2 regions of the Gordonibacter pamelaeae genome follow, and region 2 is predicted to be linked to the other one. Evidence: predicted binding sites of a transcription regulator. Region 2 holds the regulator's gene; the other holds the start of a gene.
What was found. The regulator LexA, encoded in region 2, represses DNA repair genes until DNA is damaged. The targets are predictions, from matches to a motif close to CNAACANNTGTTNG.

Region 1 (7,635 bases), on a different contig from region 2:
TGGACCTCATCCTGCCGCAGGCCGAGGCGTGCCTGCACCTGCTGGAGCTTTTGGCCGTGATCGGCGGCGCCGACAAGGCGCCCTCGGCACTGGCCCTCGTGTACGGAGAGGAGGCGGCCTGCGCCGAAAACGGCTTGGATTGGACGCGCGCCGAGCAGGCCTACGCCTCCGAGGAGGCGGGGGAGGACTGCGACTATGACGACGACGGCGGCGACGGCGACGGTGGCGACTTCCCCGGTGGCTTCGGAGCGTATTCGGCGAATTGAGCTCAGCCGTTCTGACGAGCGACGGAACGGGCCGACGCTACGGGCCGCCCTCGTACCCGATCTCCGCTCCTTCTCGCTTGCGCCTCGCGAGAAGCACGTGCGGCCGCGATACGGGTTGACCTTGGGCGCGAGGACGGCCCTCGCTGACTGATTTGGATCGGTGGGGATATGAAGCACAACCTTTCAACCTCCTGCGACCTCTGCCCTCGCCGGTGCGGGGCGGATCGTGCGGCGGGGGAGCGCGGGGTTTGCGGGGCCGACGATGCGCTCGTGGTGGCACGGGCGGCGCTGCACTTCTGGGAGGAGCCTCCCATCAGCGGCAGCCGTGGCAGCGGCACCGTGTTCTTCGCGCACTGCCCCCTACACTGCTGCTACTGCCAGAACGCCGTGATAGCCGCTGGCGAGGCGGGGCGCGCCGTAAACGTGGACCGGCTGGCGGAGATGCTCTTGGAGCTGGAGGCGCAGGGCGCGCTGAACGTCAACCTCGTCACGCCCACGCACTACGCCCCGCAGGCGCGCGCCGCCGTGGCGCGGGCGCGTGGGCGGGGGCTGGCGCTTCCCGTGGTGTGGAACACCTCGGGCTACGAGACGGTGGCGGCCGTGCAGGCGAACGCAGGTACCGTGGATGTGTACCTCGCCGACTTCAAGTACGCCGATCCCTTGCTGGCGGTGCGTTACTCGAAGGCGCCGGACTACCCGGATGCAACGCTGGCCGCCCTTGGCGAGATGGTGCGCCAGACCGGCGCCCCGGAGTTCGACGAGGTGGACGGGGATCCGCGCCTCGTTCGCGGGACGGTGGTGCGCCACCTCATGCTGCCGGGAGCCCTCGAGGACTCGAAGCGCGTCGTGCGCCTCGTGCACGAGCGCTTCGGCGACGACGTGCTGCTGTCGCTGATGAACCAGTACACGCCGGTTCTGGCCGATGCGGCCGCCGCGGGCGACGAGCGCGCCGCGGCGGCGCTGCACCGCTGCCCAGAGCTTGCCCGGCGCGTCCCGGACGAGGACTACGAGCGCCTGCTGGACTACGCCGATGCGCTGGGTGTGGAGGACTACTTCTGGCAGGAGGGCGGCGCGGCCGAGGAGAGCTTCATCCCCCCGTTCGACCTGACGGGGGTGTAGGGGAGACGGCCACAACAAGGCGCGCGGGGAACGTGCGCTCCGCCGACGCCATCGCGCCGGTTCGACAAGGACGTGGCGTGCGAATGGCGCGGCCGAAGATGTTCGTTTTCGCATGTCTTCGGCCGCCCTTGGGAGGGGCCGAAGACATGCGGAGGCAGCGGGTGAAATAGCCCCTATCTCACATCCTCACCAGCTCGTACTTCCGCGTTCCCAGGCCGATCTTCTCGGCGTGCTCTAGGCAGGTGCGCCATTCCGACTCGGGGGTGGAGTTGGCGAAATGGTCGCCCGAGGGCTCGAAGCCGGGCGTGGCCAGGTTGTCCGAGAGCTTGCTGCCGGGGAGGGGGGAGGCGGCCAGACAGGCGTCGACGCAGGCCTGGTCGAGGGCGAGCGGGTCCATGGAGGCGAACATTCCCAGGTTCGGCAGGATGGGGGCGTCGTTCTCGGCGTGGCAGTCGCAATGGGGCGACACGTCCACCACGAGCGAAACGTGGAGCTGCGGCCGGCCGTCCACGACGGCCTTCGCGTACTCGGCCATGCGGCGGTTGAGGTCGGCGTTGGCGGCGTCCTGCGCGAAGTCGATGGCGTCGAAGTTGCAGGCGCCCAGGCAGCGCCCGCACCCTACGCAACGTTCCTTGTCCACGCCCATCTTCCGGGCGGCCTCGTCGAACACGAGGCCGCCGTTCGCGCATTCGGGCAGGCACTTCTTGCAGCCGCGGCACTTCTCCCCGTCGATGTCGGGCTGGCCGTTGCTGTGCTGCTCGGTCTTGCCGGCGCGCGAGCCGCAGCCCATGCCGATGTTCTTGATGGCGCCGCCGAACCCGGTGAGCTCGTGGCCCTTGAAGTGCGTGAGGCTCACGAACACGTCGGCGTCCATGACGGCGCGGCCGATCTTCGCCGCCTTCACGTACTCGCCGCCTGCCACCGGCACCTCCACGTCGTCGGTGCCCTTCAGGCCGTCGCCGATGAGGATGGGGCAGCCCGCCGTGAGCGGCGTGAAGCCGTTCTCCCATGCGCATTCCAGGTGCTCGAGGGCGTTCTTGCGGCTGCCGGGGTACATGGTGTTGCAGTCGGTGAGGAACGGCTTGCCGCCGAGCTCCTTCACCACGTCCACGAGGGCGCGTGCGTAGTTCGGGCGCAGGTAGCTCACGTTGCCCAGCTCGCCGAAGTGCAGCTTGATGGCCACGAACTTGCCTTCGAGGTCCAGGTCGGCTATGCCCGCACGGCGGACGAGCTTCTTCAGCTTCGTGGGCAGCCCGTCGCCGAACGCCTGCGTGCGGAAGTCCGTGAAGTACACCTTGGCCGGTTCCATGGGATCCTCCTTCTAGCGGCTCGCCGCCGCACCGTGCTGTTCTCTCGTCGGGTTCCATGATAGCGCCTCGCGGGTTCCGGGGAAACGCCCGGCTGCGGGAGACGCTGTCGCAGCTCCCCCTCCTTCAGCCGCGCCAGAGGCGCTCGGCTTGCGGGGCGGCGGCGCGGGCCAGCTCGGTGCCGGGGAGGTCCTCGTGCATCTCCAGGATGTTCTTCCACAGGCGCTTGGGCATGAACTGGCGGCGGAGCTCCGGGTTGTAGCGGGCCTCCACGGCGACGGTGCGGTAGAAGCGCTTCCAAGCTGCCTGCATGAGGTTCTCCTCCGCGGCGCGGTCGGGCACGTCCAGCTCGTCGGTGCGCACGAGGTACCAGTCGCGCCCCTCGTAGACGCCTGCCAGGTGGTGCACCTCGTCGTAGATGATGAAGGGCTGCGTGTTGAAGCGGCCGGCGAACCAGTCCATGAGCAGCGGCACCACCGAGGCCTTCGGGTTGCAGCGCGCGAGCCACACGCCGTTCTCCAGGTGCTCGAAGCGCAGGAACTGCACCATGTGGTGGCGCTCGTTGCCCACGGAGCGCACGAGGCGGTGCAGGGGCTCCACGGCAGGGTGGGCGAGGTCGTTCAGCACGCTGCCGCGCGCCTTTCCCGAGCAGCCGAGGGAATCGGTCGGCTGCGACGAGGCCATGGGGCCGCTGCACGATCCGCGCCGGCGGCATCCCGTGCAGTCGTGCGGGCGCTTGGCCGCCATGGCGTAGCGCACGAAGCGGTAGACAACGGTGCCGGCACTCGGGTCGTCCGAGAGCGAGGCGCGCATGACGGCGTCGTAGGCGGCGTGGCCGCAGACGCGCTTGATGCCGCGCTGGACGCGCACGGCGCGCTCCATGTCCGTCTCCACGAAGCGCACCGTCTGCCCGAGGCGTGGCTGGAGCGCGGCCTGCGCCGTGACGTCCTGCGGGTCCTCGCGGCGCACGTACGCCTCGAACACGGCCGACAGCAGGCCTTCCAGCGTCCCGTCGTAGGCGTAGGCCACGTTGGCGAGCGGCTCTTCCGGCGTTGCCGGCCCATGGGGGGCATCGCCGGCTGCGGCGGGCTCCCGTCCCGCTCCCGTCGCAGCCAAAGCGGCCGAACGGTTGCGCGCCCCCTTGTCCGGGGCGGCCGAGCGGCCGGAACCGGCCTCGGCCGCCGCAGCTCCCGAGGGCCGTTCGAAGCCGGTTCTGTGGTCGGTGCTCATGCGCAGGCCGCCTCGGGTTGCTCGAGGGCGTGCTGCCAGCCAAACGCGCCGTCGGCATTCCCGCGGCGCTGCCCGTTCGCCGCGTTGTCGTGCTGTCCGGCAGGCGCCGTTCCCAGGCGCTCGCCGGCCCCCGCGCCCAGGTGCCCGCGGGGATCGACACCCGCGCCCTGCGCGATGCGGGCCTTCTCGGGCGTTTCCACGCTCTCGAACAGGCTCAGCTGGCCGGGGATGGCCTTGTCTGCGCGACGGCCGTGGCCACCGCCCTTCGGCGTTGCGGCTAAATGCGCCCGCAGGCCCTCTCGAGAGAAGTCCGTTCCCTGGCCGGCGTAGCTGCCGTTGCAGGTGATGAAGAAGCGCGCCCGCTTGTAGGCGATGCCCAGCTTGCGCAGCTCGCGCTCGCCGAGCGTGGTGGAGTGCCGGGCGCGCATGATGGAGTGCGCGCCCTTCACGCCGATGCCGGGTACGCGCAGCAGTGCCTCGAGCGGCGCCTTGTTCACCTCCACGGGGAAGAAGTCCAGGTTGTTGAGGGCCCAGTTCGCCTTCGGGTCGACCTCGGGGTCCAGGAACGGGTGCTCCTCGTCGATGATCTCGGTGACGTCGAAGCGGTAGAAGCGCAGGAGCCAGTCTGCCTGGTAGAGCCGGTGCTCGCGGTTGAGCTGCAGGGCGTCGGTGCCGGGCAGGCGCGCGTCGTCGTTCACGGGCGTGTAGGCGCTGAAGAACACGCGCTTGAGCGAGAGCGTGCGGTAGAGCGCGGCCGAGAGGTTGAGTATCTGGAAGTCGCTCTCGGGCGTGGCCCCCACGATCATCTGCGTGGACTGGCCGGCGGGCACGAAGGCCCGCTCCTTCTTCTTCGGCTTGACCGCCTTCATGTAGGTCGTGTTCTTGCGCACGAGCGCGCGGGTGTCCTTGTCCACGGCGATGTTGTCGCGGATCTGGCGCATGGGGGCGATGATCTGCTGCTTGTTCTTCTCGGGGGCGAGCAGGGCCAGGCTCTGCTGCGAGGGCAGCTCCATGTTCACGCTCATGCGGTCGGCCAGATGTCCCAGCTCGTCCACGAGCTCGGGTGAGGTGCCGGGCACGGCCTTGGCGTGGATGTAGCCGCGGAAGCCGTGCTCGCCCCGCAGGAGCGACAGCGTCTGGATCATGAGCTCGGTGGTGTAGTCGGGGCTCTTGATGACGCCCGAGCTTAAGAACAGCCCCTCGATGTAATTGCGACGGTAGAATGCTATGGTGAGGTCGGCCAGCTCCTGCGGCGTGAAGGCGGCGCGCCTCACCTCGTTGGAGCAGCGGTTCACGCAGTAGGCGCAGTCGTAGACGCACACGTTGGTCATGAGCACCTTCAAGAGCGTGATGCAGCGCCCGTCCGCCGCGAAGCTGTGGCAGCATCCCGCCGCCATCGTGTTGCCCAGCTTCCCCTTCTGGGCGTCGCGGTCGATGCCCGAGGAAGTGCAGGCCACGTCGTATTTCGCCGCATCGGCAAGTATCTCCAGTTTGTCGATCAGTTCCATACGCACGCCCGTTCGCCAGATCAAGTGTTCGCGAGAATATCTGTTCGCTTAGTATGGGCGAACGGATATTCGTTGTCAAGATGGGGGACGCTTCTTCCCGAAACGGGCAGGATGTCGTACAATACGCAGGCACGACAATTCTTATGCCAGTGTGGCGCAATGGTAGCGCAACAGTTTTGTAAACTGTGGGTTGCAGGTTCGAGTCCTGTCACTGGCTCCAGGAAACAGCAGGCCGGAGGGCACAGCCCCCGGCCTTTTTCGTCGCCGTGCGGCTCGAGGGGTGCGGGTGGCTGCGGTCTGCTCGGGTACGGCTTGCACGGTTGCGGTCGGCCCGGGCATGGCTCGCTTGGCCGGTCCGGCTCGGGCGGGCGATGCCGGGTCGCGGCGATGCCCGGATCGAGGCCATTTCGTCGCGGCCTGCGATGCGCCTGCGCTGCCGTTAGCGCAGGCGCGCTCCCACCAGGCGCTTGAAGGCGGCGGCGTTGTCGGGCGACACGTTGATGGCGCGCACCGGGCGGCGCGTTCCGGCGAACGTGCGGACCTCCAGGGGCTCGGAGAGCTCGATCCAGCAGGGCGGGGCGCCCATGACGCCCAGGTCGAGGCGCTCGCGCTTGGGGACGTCGGGCGCGGCGGCACCCACGCCGGTCACGAGGTGCAGCGGCACGTCCTCGCAGACGAAGGCGGCCCAGCGCACGGTGAGCGTCTCGTCGTCCACGAGCAGCGGGTTCAGCACGCTGGCGCGCGCGGCGGCCACGAGCCACAGAAGGGCGTACAAGGAGGTGGCGGTGAGCAGGCAGGCCGCGATCGTGCTCCACTGCGCCACCAGCAGGTGCACGGCGAACGCTTCCACGGGCAGCAGCGCCGCGATCACGCCCACGAGCGCCAGGAAGCCGCTTTCCCTATGGTAGCTGAACGCGTGTCGGCCGACGGGCGCGTCGGGGCGGGCGCGCCACGAGAACAGGGCGTAGTACCAGGTGGCACCTTCGATGCCTGCCAGATGCGCCGCGCGCCCACCCGGCGCGAGGACCTTGAACGCCTCGGCGAACCAGTCGTACGGGCGCGTGGAGGCGCCTCGTGCGGCGCGGAAGGCGCGCACGAGGCGGCGCGCCTCGCAGGCGATCACGGCGGCGTCGAGCGCGAGGGCGGCGGCGAACAGGGGCGGCAGCAGCGAGAACGTGCCGGCCGACCCCGCCGCCGCGGAGACCGCCAGCGGCGAGAGCAGCCCCGGCGCGACCAGCTGGGACGCCGCGAGGTACCCCGCCCACACCACCGGCAGCACGGCCAGGGGCGTGAGGCCGCGGCGGCGCACTACCAGCAGGTAGAACGCGGCGGGCACGCACACCATGAGGTCGAACGGCACGGCCACGTTCACGGCGAACGCGTGGGCCGAGGCGGGCACGGTGGTCGCGCACGCCAGGTCGACGGCGTAGAGCGCCAGGACGACGGCGAGCGCCAGCAGCAGGCGGCGCGCTCCGAGCGCACGGACGGGAGCGGCGGATGCGGTGGGTTCGGGGAGGTTCGAAGAGCGGGCCATGGCGTCTCCTGTCGTCGGCGGGAGGGCGTGTCGCGCGATGCGGGTCCATGATAGCAGACGGGCGAAGAGGGGACCGGGCCGGCTGTCGCCGGAGGAGCGGGCGGGAGTGAGCAGGAGGGGGAAGGGGGCTGGGGGTGCCCCCCCCGTTTCAGCCGGTCGCAGGGGAGGGCGGCAGCGCGCGCTGGTGGGCGCAGCGTGACATGCCGGCCTTGCGCGTCGGTCTTGCCCGTCTGCCTCGCATGCGAGGCAGACATGGCTCGGGGGCGCCGGCCTCGGATGCGGGCCCGGCGCGCTACGGGCTTGGCGGCTCTCCCAATGAAAAAACCCTCCTCGACCCCTTCTAAAAAATAGTCAACGGGGTAGCATGATCTCCAATCCGTTGACCGAGCGGTCAACGGCCGCAGAGCGGCAGGAAGGGAGGCGGCGGCAATGAGCGCAACGGACGATAGGGGGCATGCGGACTTCAGCAAGTTCGAGAGCCTCCCCGAACAGCGACGCGAGGCTATCGTCAACGCCGCCGTGGAAACGTTCGGTCGATGCGACTACAAAAGCGCTTCGACCGAGGACATCGCACGGCGCGCTGGCATCTCGAAGGGTCTTCTGTTCTTCTACTTCAAGAGCAAGAAGGAGCTGTACCTCTACCTCATGGAGCACCTCATGGAGAAGGTGTC
Region 2 (7,635 bases):
TCTCTGACCTGCGGTTTTATAAACGAGGCTCTGAGAGCCGTTCTAAGGCCCCATCTTGTCCTTCGATGAGTCCTAGGTCATGGAAACAGGGCGTTTTCTTGCGCTTCGCCCACGCACTATAGCATGCCGTGTTCTTGGGAGCGTTCCGCGGCCTCCAAATCCACCGTAGCGGCATGGAGCCGTTTCAGGCTCTCGTCGAGTTCCTCGCGCTGGTACTCGAGCACGGTCTCTTGCGCCCGCAAGATCGACAGGCGCTCGGCCCGGGTGGTGTCGCCACGCCTGCAGAGGCGCACGAAGTACTGGATGCCCTCGATGGACAGGCCGCTTTTGCGGAGCGCCTCGACCAGGTGCAGCTGGGCAACGTCGGCCTCGGAGAACGTCCGCACGCCGCGCTTGTCGCGGTGAAGGTTCGGAAAGAACCCGCACTTGTCGTAATAGCGGATGGTGAAAGCCGAGATTCCCGTCAAGGCGACAACGTCGCCGATGCCGTAGATCGGATCGGCTTGCGTTGCCGGAACGTCGGCGATCCGGCTATTTCGCCCCTCGTCGCCCATAGGCCTCCTCGGAAGTCGACTTGAGTACGTGCTTAGAGTTACTCTAACTAAAAATGATTTTAACTTAGAGTAACTCTAAGTGCAATATGAAAGCCTCGGCCTACCCGGAGCCGCTATGCGCCGATGCCGCTGCTGCCGAACCCGCCGGTCCCTCGATCGGTGGCGGGCAGATCCTCGCACGGCTCGAACACGGCCTCGGCCACGCGCATGATGGCCAGCTGCGCGATGCGGTCTCCCCGTTTGATCTCGAAAGGCTCACGCGGGTCGAGGTTGACGAGGATGGCCTTGATCTCGCCACGGTAGTTGCTGTCGATGAGCCCCGGTGCGTTCACGAGGGAGATCCCGTGCTTCGCGGCCAAACCGCTGCGCGGCAGCACGAAACCGGCGTAGCCGGCCGGAATGGCGACGGCGATGCCGCAGGGCACGAGCTTGCGCTCGAAGGGCTGCAGCGTCTCGTCGACCGTCGAGCGCAGGTCGACGGCGGCATCGCCCGCGTAGGCGCAGGCAGGCACCGTAAGCTCGGCGTCGAGCGCCTTGAGGGGGATCGCAAGGCGCTCCATCAGCGCAGCCCCTCGAGGGCGGCGGCGAACTCCTCCACATTCTGGAAATCCTTGTAGACGCTTGCGAACCGCACGTAGGCCACGTCATCGAGCTTCGCCAGGCGCACGAGCACCATGTCCCCGAGTTCCTTCGACCTGATCTCGTTGCAGGAGGCGTTGCGGAGCTCGGTTTCTATACTGTCGACGAGCGACGCTATCTGCTCGGGCGAGACAGGCCGCTTCCCGCAGGCGATGAGCAGGCCGCGCATGAGCTTCTGGCGGTCGTAGGCCTCTGAGGACCCATCGGCCTTGATGACGATGAGCGGGTTCTCGCCCAAGCGCTCGTAGGTGGTGAAGCGGCGACCGCAATCGAGGCATTCGCGACGTCGCCGGATAGCCGTGCCATCCTCGGAAGGGCGCGAGTCCACCACTTTCGATTCGAGGTTTCCGCAGGAAGGACAGCGCATGAAAGGCTCCTTTGCTCGATTTTGGCTCAGCCTAGCATACAAGATATTGTGGTTCAATCCGCATCGTCGATCCCTGCAAAAAAACCGCCCCCTGCAGAATCAGGGGGCGGTTCCGAAGCTGCACGAGCCTGCAACCTCACCTGCAGCCAAGCAGCGGGGAAAGGGTCACAGCTTCACCCTCACGTGGGTGTCGCCCAGCCCTCCCCCTTCGGCGCAGTCGACGTCGAACATCCAACGGGTTGCGGTGAGCGCGTCCAGGAAGCGCTCGTCGTGGGATACGAGCACCAGGGCGCAGGGGCAGTCGGCCAGCACGTCCTGCAGGGCCTCGACGGAGCGGATATCCAGATGGTTCGTCGGCTCGTCCATGGCAATGAGATGAGGACGCCCCATCAGGCCCTAAGCCAGCAGGAGCTTGCGCATCTCGCCGGGGCTAAGGTCGTCTCCCTCCAGGATGCGCGTCGGCGGCGAATCGAGCCGGGCGACGATGGAGAGCAGGCGCCCGCGGCTGGCAGGCTCGAGGACCTTCACGGAGGCAAGCAGGTCGCGCGCCTGGTCGCACCCTATCTCCTGGGGAACGAGCACCACGCCCTCTTCCGGCACCTGCCGCAGCACCTCGGCGAGCAGCGTAGACTTGCCCGCGCCGTTCCTGCCGACCAGGCCTATGCGGTCGGTGTTGCCCACGTACAGCTGCGGATGGTGCAGCATGCGCCCCCCGCCCAGCGCCAAGGACCCGGCCTCGCGGTGAACGAGAACCTTGCGTGGGGAGGGCTCGGCGTCGAGGCAGAGCGCGCCCTCGTACACCTTCGCGGTATGCGCCTCGGACACCCGTTTCTCGGCGCGCTCGAGCTTCTTCCCCATCTGCGACGAGAGCCGCCCGGCCTTGCCATCCTGGTCGGAATAGATGGCCAGCTTGACCTTCGTGCGCCCGTCGTGGTCGTGCCGGTCGAGATGGCGGGCCGATCGCCGTGCGGCCGAGCGGGCTGCCACTCCCTCCCGACGGGTGGTTTCCGCCTTGAGGCGGCCCAGCTCGCGGCGGGCGTTGGCCCGCTCTTCTGCCAGGGTCCTCCGGCGCAGGTCTATCTGCTCCTTCGCCTGGGAGTACGAGCCGGGCACGGTAACGGCGCGCCCCTGGTCCACGAACACGCACGAGGTGGCCAAACCGTCGAGCAGCGCGCGGTCGTGCGATACGAGCAGGCCCGTCCTCCGATACTCGGCGAGCGTGCGCGCCACCAGATCGCGGGTGTCGGCATCAAGGTGGTTCGTGGGCTCGTCGAGCGCAAGGAGCACGGGATCGGCCGCCAGGGCGCATGCTATCTGGATTCGCTTGCGCTCGCCGTGCGACAGCGTGTCGAAGCGCCACAGCCACGCGTCGTCGATGCCGAGCAGGTAGCGCAGGCGCACGGCCTTGGGCCCGTAGTCGCAGGCGAACTCCTCGAGGCCCGCGGGCGCAGCATCCGTCGACTGGGCACAGAACAAGCCAGCGACCTGCGGTGAAACGCTCCCCTTCTGCGGCTTGAGCACCCCGCAGACAATCTTGAGCAGCGTGCTCTTGCCGGCCCCGTTCGGGCCGACCACGCCGGTCCAGCCGGGGGCGAACACGGCAGACGCGTCATCGAGCGCCAGGGCATCGGCGCCATCGTAGGCATAGGTAAGATGGTGGGCTGAAACGAACATGGAGGGGCCTCCCTTTGAGAGGCACCGGAAGCGATGCTTTTCGCGCTGGTCGCCCGCATGCCGACGCGGCAGCGAGGGCAGGGCTGGGAACATCAAGGAACGGCAACGAAAGCGCACCCGGTGCATAGCTTGCATGACCTGTCGGGTGTCCGAAGGCTTTCGTTAAAACCTCATGTTCCTTGTCTCCTTTTCGAAGGCGCCGTCTGCGGCAGCCTGTCTGGACTATCGATCTAAGCGGAAGTCTACCACACGGACCCGCAGGGAGGAAGGCCCCTCCGACGGAATGGGGGCGCCCCCGGGGTGGCGGGGGCGCCTCGCAGCCACAGAAACGCAGCATCTGTGGGTATTCCAAGGCCGTTAGAGGCCGATGAAAATGCTGACGAAGGCAAAGAGGGAGAAGACGCATCCCGCCAGGGCGCCCTGCCACGGCCTCACGCGGCCGTAGGCGCACCCGGCTACGCTGCCGCGGTGAAGGGCCCGCACCGTTTCCGGAGCGCCGTAGTGGGCGTGCGCACGATGCGCTGCAGACGATGGTCTCTGCGCGTGCGCAGACGACGCGCAAGCGCCTTGGGAAACGTCCCCGGGAAACTCGATGATAGCCCCAGCTGCAGGCACATGCCCGAACTCCGGCTGCAGGGCCGACGTGCCGTCGAGGGGGTACCGCATCTCGAAATTCTTCATCTTTCTGCCTCCTAGCCCTTGCGTAGAACCTTTGTTCGCATATATAATAGGACGAACAAAAGTTCATGTCAATACGTAATTAAAACATTTGTTCGTTCAAGGGAAAGGACGGGGCATGTCCGACAAAGTGACGAAGCGTCAGAAGGCAGTGCTCGACTGCATCGAGGAGTGCATCCGCGAGAAGGGCTACGGTCCCACCGTGCGCGAGGTTTGCCAGAGCCTGGGCCTTTCCTCCCCTTCGACGGTCCATGTGCACCTCAAGGCGCTTGAGGAGAAGGGGCTCATCAAGCGCGATCCGCTCAAGTCGCGCTCCATCGCGCTCACCTACCCGCTCGGCGACACGGAAAGCGCCTCCAACGTCGTCAAGCCCAGCTTCAACAAGGTGGTGAACGTGCCGCTCGTGGGCAACGTGGCGGCCGGCTCCCCCATCCTGGCCGAGGAGAACATCACCGACACCATCTCGCTCCCCACCGACATCGTGGGCGACGCGCCGTCGTTCTTGCTGTCGGTGCGGGGCGAATCGATGATCGAGGCAGGCATCAACGACGGCGACTACGTGGTGGTGAAGGAGCAGCCCGTCGCCAACAACGGCGACATCGTCGTGGCCATCATCGACGACGGCGCGACGGTCAAGCGCTTCTACAAGGAATCCGACCACATCCGCCTGCAGCCGGAGAACTCGACGATGGAGCCCATCATCACCACCGATTGCTCCATCGCGGGCAAAGTGGTGGCGGTGTTCCGACGCCTGTAGGCGGCGCCTTGCGGTGCTCCGCCGGAGAAGCGCCGCGCCCTGTCGGGGTACGGCCCCTGCAGGGGAAACGCCGGCCTTGGAAAGAGGGAGCCCGTTCGTCCCAGGACTGGCCGGCGATCCGAGATCGCGTCGTTCGGTCGCGAACTGCTTGGTTAGAGTTACTCTAACCAAGCAGTTCGCAGCTTCCCGGAAGGGACGCGCCTAACGGTCCTTCTCCGCCGCGTAGGGACGGAACAGGCCGGCAAAGGACGGAGCTGCCAGCATGACGAGGTGCGTGCCGTCCTCCTCGTGCTTCTCGGACAGGATATGGCAACGCTCGTGCGCCACCGAGACGAGGTCGCCCCGGTTGTAGGGGATCACCACGTCGAGATGCTCGTCCTGCGCCGAGGCGACGCGGGCGACATGCCCGACAAGCTCGGCAATGCCCTCCCCCGTCGCCGCCGACACGAACTGTGCCTGCGGGTGGCGCGCCTTGAGGGCGCCGCATTGCTCCCCGTCGAGCAGGTCGCATTTGTTGAACACGAGCACGCGGAGCAGGTCCTGCGCCTCGATCTGCCCGAGCACGTCCTCGACTGCGGCGATCTGAGCCTCGTACTCGTCCGACGACGCATCCACCACGTGCAGCACCAGGTCGGCGCCCGTTATCTCGTCGAGCGTCGACTTGAACGCCTCTATGAGCGTGGTCGGCAGCTTTTGGATGAACCCGACCGTGTCAGTGACGGTGATCTCGCGTCCTTCAGGCAGCTCGAACTTGCGCGTAGTGGAGTCCAACGTGGCGAACAGCTTGTCGTAGGCCAGCACGTCCGCATTCGTCAAGCGGTTGAGCAGGCTCGACTTTCCGGCATTCGTGTAGCCGGCCAGCGCCACCTTGAACATGCCGCTCTCGTAGCGGCTCTCGCGCTGGATGGCGCGCACCTCGGCCAGATGCTTGAGCTCGCGCCTGATGGACGTGATGCGCTTGCGCACCATGCGGCGGTCGACCTCGAGCTGGCTCTCGCCCTCGCCGAAGCGCGACCCCACGCCGCCGCCCATGCGGTTCGAGGCCAGGTGGGCCCACATGCCGCGCAAGCGCGGCAGCAGGTACTCGTTCTGGGCGAGCCGCACCTGCAGGCGGCCCTCCTTGCTGGTGGCATGCAGCGCGAAGATATCGAGGATGAGCGCCGTGCGGTCGATGACCTTCACGTCCTTGCCCACCACCTTCTCGAGGTTCGACTGCTGGGAGGGCGTGAGCTCGTCGTCGAACACCACGAGGTCGGCCGCGTGGGCGCGTGCCAGCTCGGCTACCTCCTCGGCCTTGCCCGAGCCGACGAACGTGCGCGGGTTCGGCGCGTCGAGCTTCTGCGTGGTGACGGCCGCAACGTCGGCGCCCGCCGTGTCCACGAGGCGCTCGAGCTCGGCGAGAGAAGAGGCCAGCGGCCAGGAGGCGCCGGGGCGGTCGACGCCCACGAGCACGGCCTTCTCGCGGCGCTCTTCGGATACAGGGGTCATGCCCCGCGTGATAACGGATTCGAATTCAGACATGGAGCCAACCTTTCGAGGCAGGAACAGGCACACCGGTACTGACGGCGGCGTGCGAAGACAGTCGGGCGCGGTCGCAACCGCTAGAGAAACGCGTGTGCTGTCTGCATGATAGGTGCTCCGATCTTGAAGGCTCTTCGGCAGGGCCGGCCTGCGGAACCGTATCATACCACAAGTCCACCCTGTCACGGAAACGCTCAGGCAACAGCGTCTCCCAGCACGTCCAGCGCCTCGGCCGCCTGCGCCGCGACGTCGGGCTCGTTCGCGTCGATCCAGCGGATGCGCCTATCCTTGCGGAACCACGTGCGCTGCCGTTTCGCGTAGCGGTGCGTGGCTGTCTTGATGCGCGTGGCGGCCTCCTCCATCGTCGTCTCGCCGTCCAGGGCGGCGACGACCTCCTTGTACCCGATAGCCTGGGGGGCCGTGATGCCGTCTCGGAACCCGCCCTGCAGCAGGCGCGCGACCTCGTCCACAAGGCCGGCGTCGAACATGCCGTCCACGCGCGCGTCTATCCGCGCGTTGAGCACCGCCGGCTCCACGGACAGCCCGACGAAGCATGCCGGCACGAGCTGCGGGATGTCCGCCAGCTTCGCGCGCTGCTCGGCAAGGCTCGTGCCCTCCTCCAGCAGCTCGAAGGCGCGCACGACGCGCTTGACGTCGGCGGCGGGCACGATGGCGGCGCTTGCGGGGTCGCGCTCGCGCAGCAGCTCCCACAGGACGTCGGAACCTTGCTCGTTGGCAAGGCGGTTGTAATGCTCCCGCACGGGATTGCCCGTTTGCTCGCCCTTCGGGAACTCGTAGGCGTCGATGGCTGCGCGCACGTACAAGCCGGTGCCGCCGCACAGCACGGCGCGCTTCCCGCGCGCGGCGATGTCGCGGAAGCAAGCGCGGGCGTATTCCTGGAAGAGGGCCGCCGAGTACGGCTCGCCGGGGTCGGCAAGGTCGAGGCCGTGATGGGGAACGAGCCGCTCCTCGGGAGCGAGCTTTCCCGTGCCGATATCCATGCCCCGGTATATCTGCATGGAATCGGCGCTCACCACCTCGCCGTCGAGCGCGAGGGCGACGGCCTGCGCGAGGGCGGACTTGCCCGAGGCCGTGGGGCCGACGATGCAGACGACGGGGTCAGCGCCCATCCGCCGCCTCCGCGGGCGGCTCGGAGCCTTCCGCCACCTCGCCTGCCAGATACCACGTCTTCGCCTCGTCGATGCGCACGCGCACCGTGGTGCCGGCCAGCTCCTCGATCGAGGTGCCTTCGGGCAGCGGCGCGTGCACGGTCTGGTTCTTCGGGCTCTTGCCCGCGAGCAGGCCCGCATCGCGCTTGGACGCGCCCTCCACCAGCACGTCGACCGTGCTTCCCAAGTCGGCCTGGTTCGCCTCGAAGGCCCGCTTCTGCACGAAATCGACCAGACGGTCGAACCGCCCCTGGATCACGTCGCGCGGCGTGGGAT

Region 1: C1877_RS03880 (putative DNA modification/repair radical SAM protein) is a predicted target of LexA. The motif match lies at 5,464-5,477, and genes of this name have one in related genera.

Annotation. Positions count from the first base shown of each region.
Region 1 is NZ_PPTS01000002.1:286,074-293,708, reverse strand. It holds gene C1877_RS03900 (NAD(P)-binding domain-containing protein) at 1-266, shown strand, start outside; gene C1877_RS03895 (radical SAM protein) at 435-1,385, shown strand; gene C1877_RS03890 (DUF362 domain-containing protein) at 1,564-2,694, opposite strand; gene C1877_RS03885 (TIGR03915 family putative DNA repair protein) at 2,819-3,922, opposite strand; gene C1877_RS03880 (putative DNA modification/repair radical SAM protein) at 3,919-5,430, opposite strand; tRNA gene C1877_RS03875 (tRNA-Thr) at 5,576-5,650, shown strand; gene C1877_RS03870 (hypothetical protein) at 5,870-6,964, opposite strand; gene C1877_RS03865 (TetR/AcrR family transcriptional regulator) at 7,394-7,635, shown strand, end outside.
Region 2 is NZ_PPTS01000003.1:451,827-459,461, reverse strand. It holds gene C1877_RS07080 (MerR family transcriptional regulator) at 117-554, opposite strand; gene dut (dUTP diphosphatase) at 668-1,114, opposite strand; gene nrdR (transcriptional regulator NrdR) at 1,114-1,560, opposite strand; gene C1877_RS15680 (P-loop NTPase family protein) at 1,726-1,950, opposite strand; gene C1877_RS07065 (ATP-binding cassette domain-containing protein) at 1,957-3,234, opposite strand; gene lexA (transcriptional repressor LexA) at 4,031-4,669, shown strand; gene hflX (GTPase HflX) at 4,871-6,190, opposite strand; gene miaA (tRNA (adenosine(37)-N6)-dimethylallyltransferase MiaA) at 6,385-7,320, opposite strand; gene miaB (tRNA (N6-isopentenyl adenosine(37)-C2)-methylthiotransferase MiaB) at 7,310-7,635, opposite strand, start outside.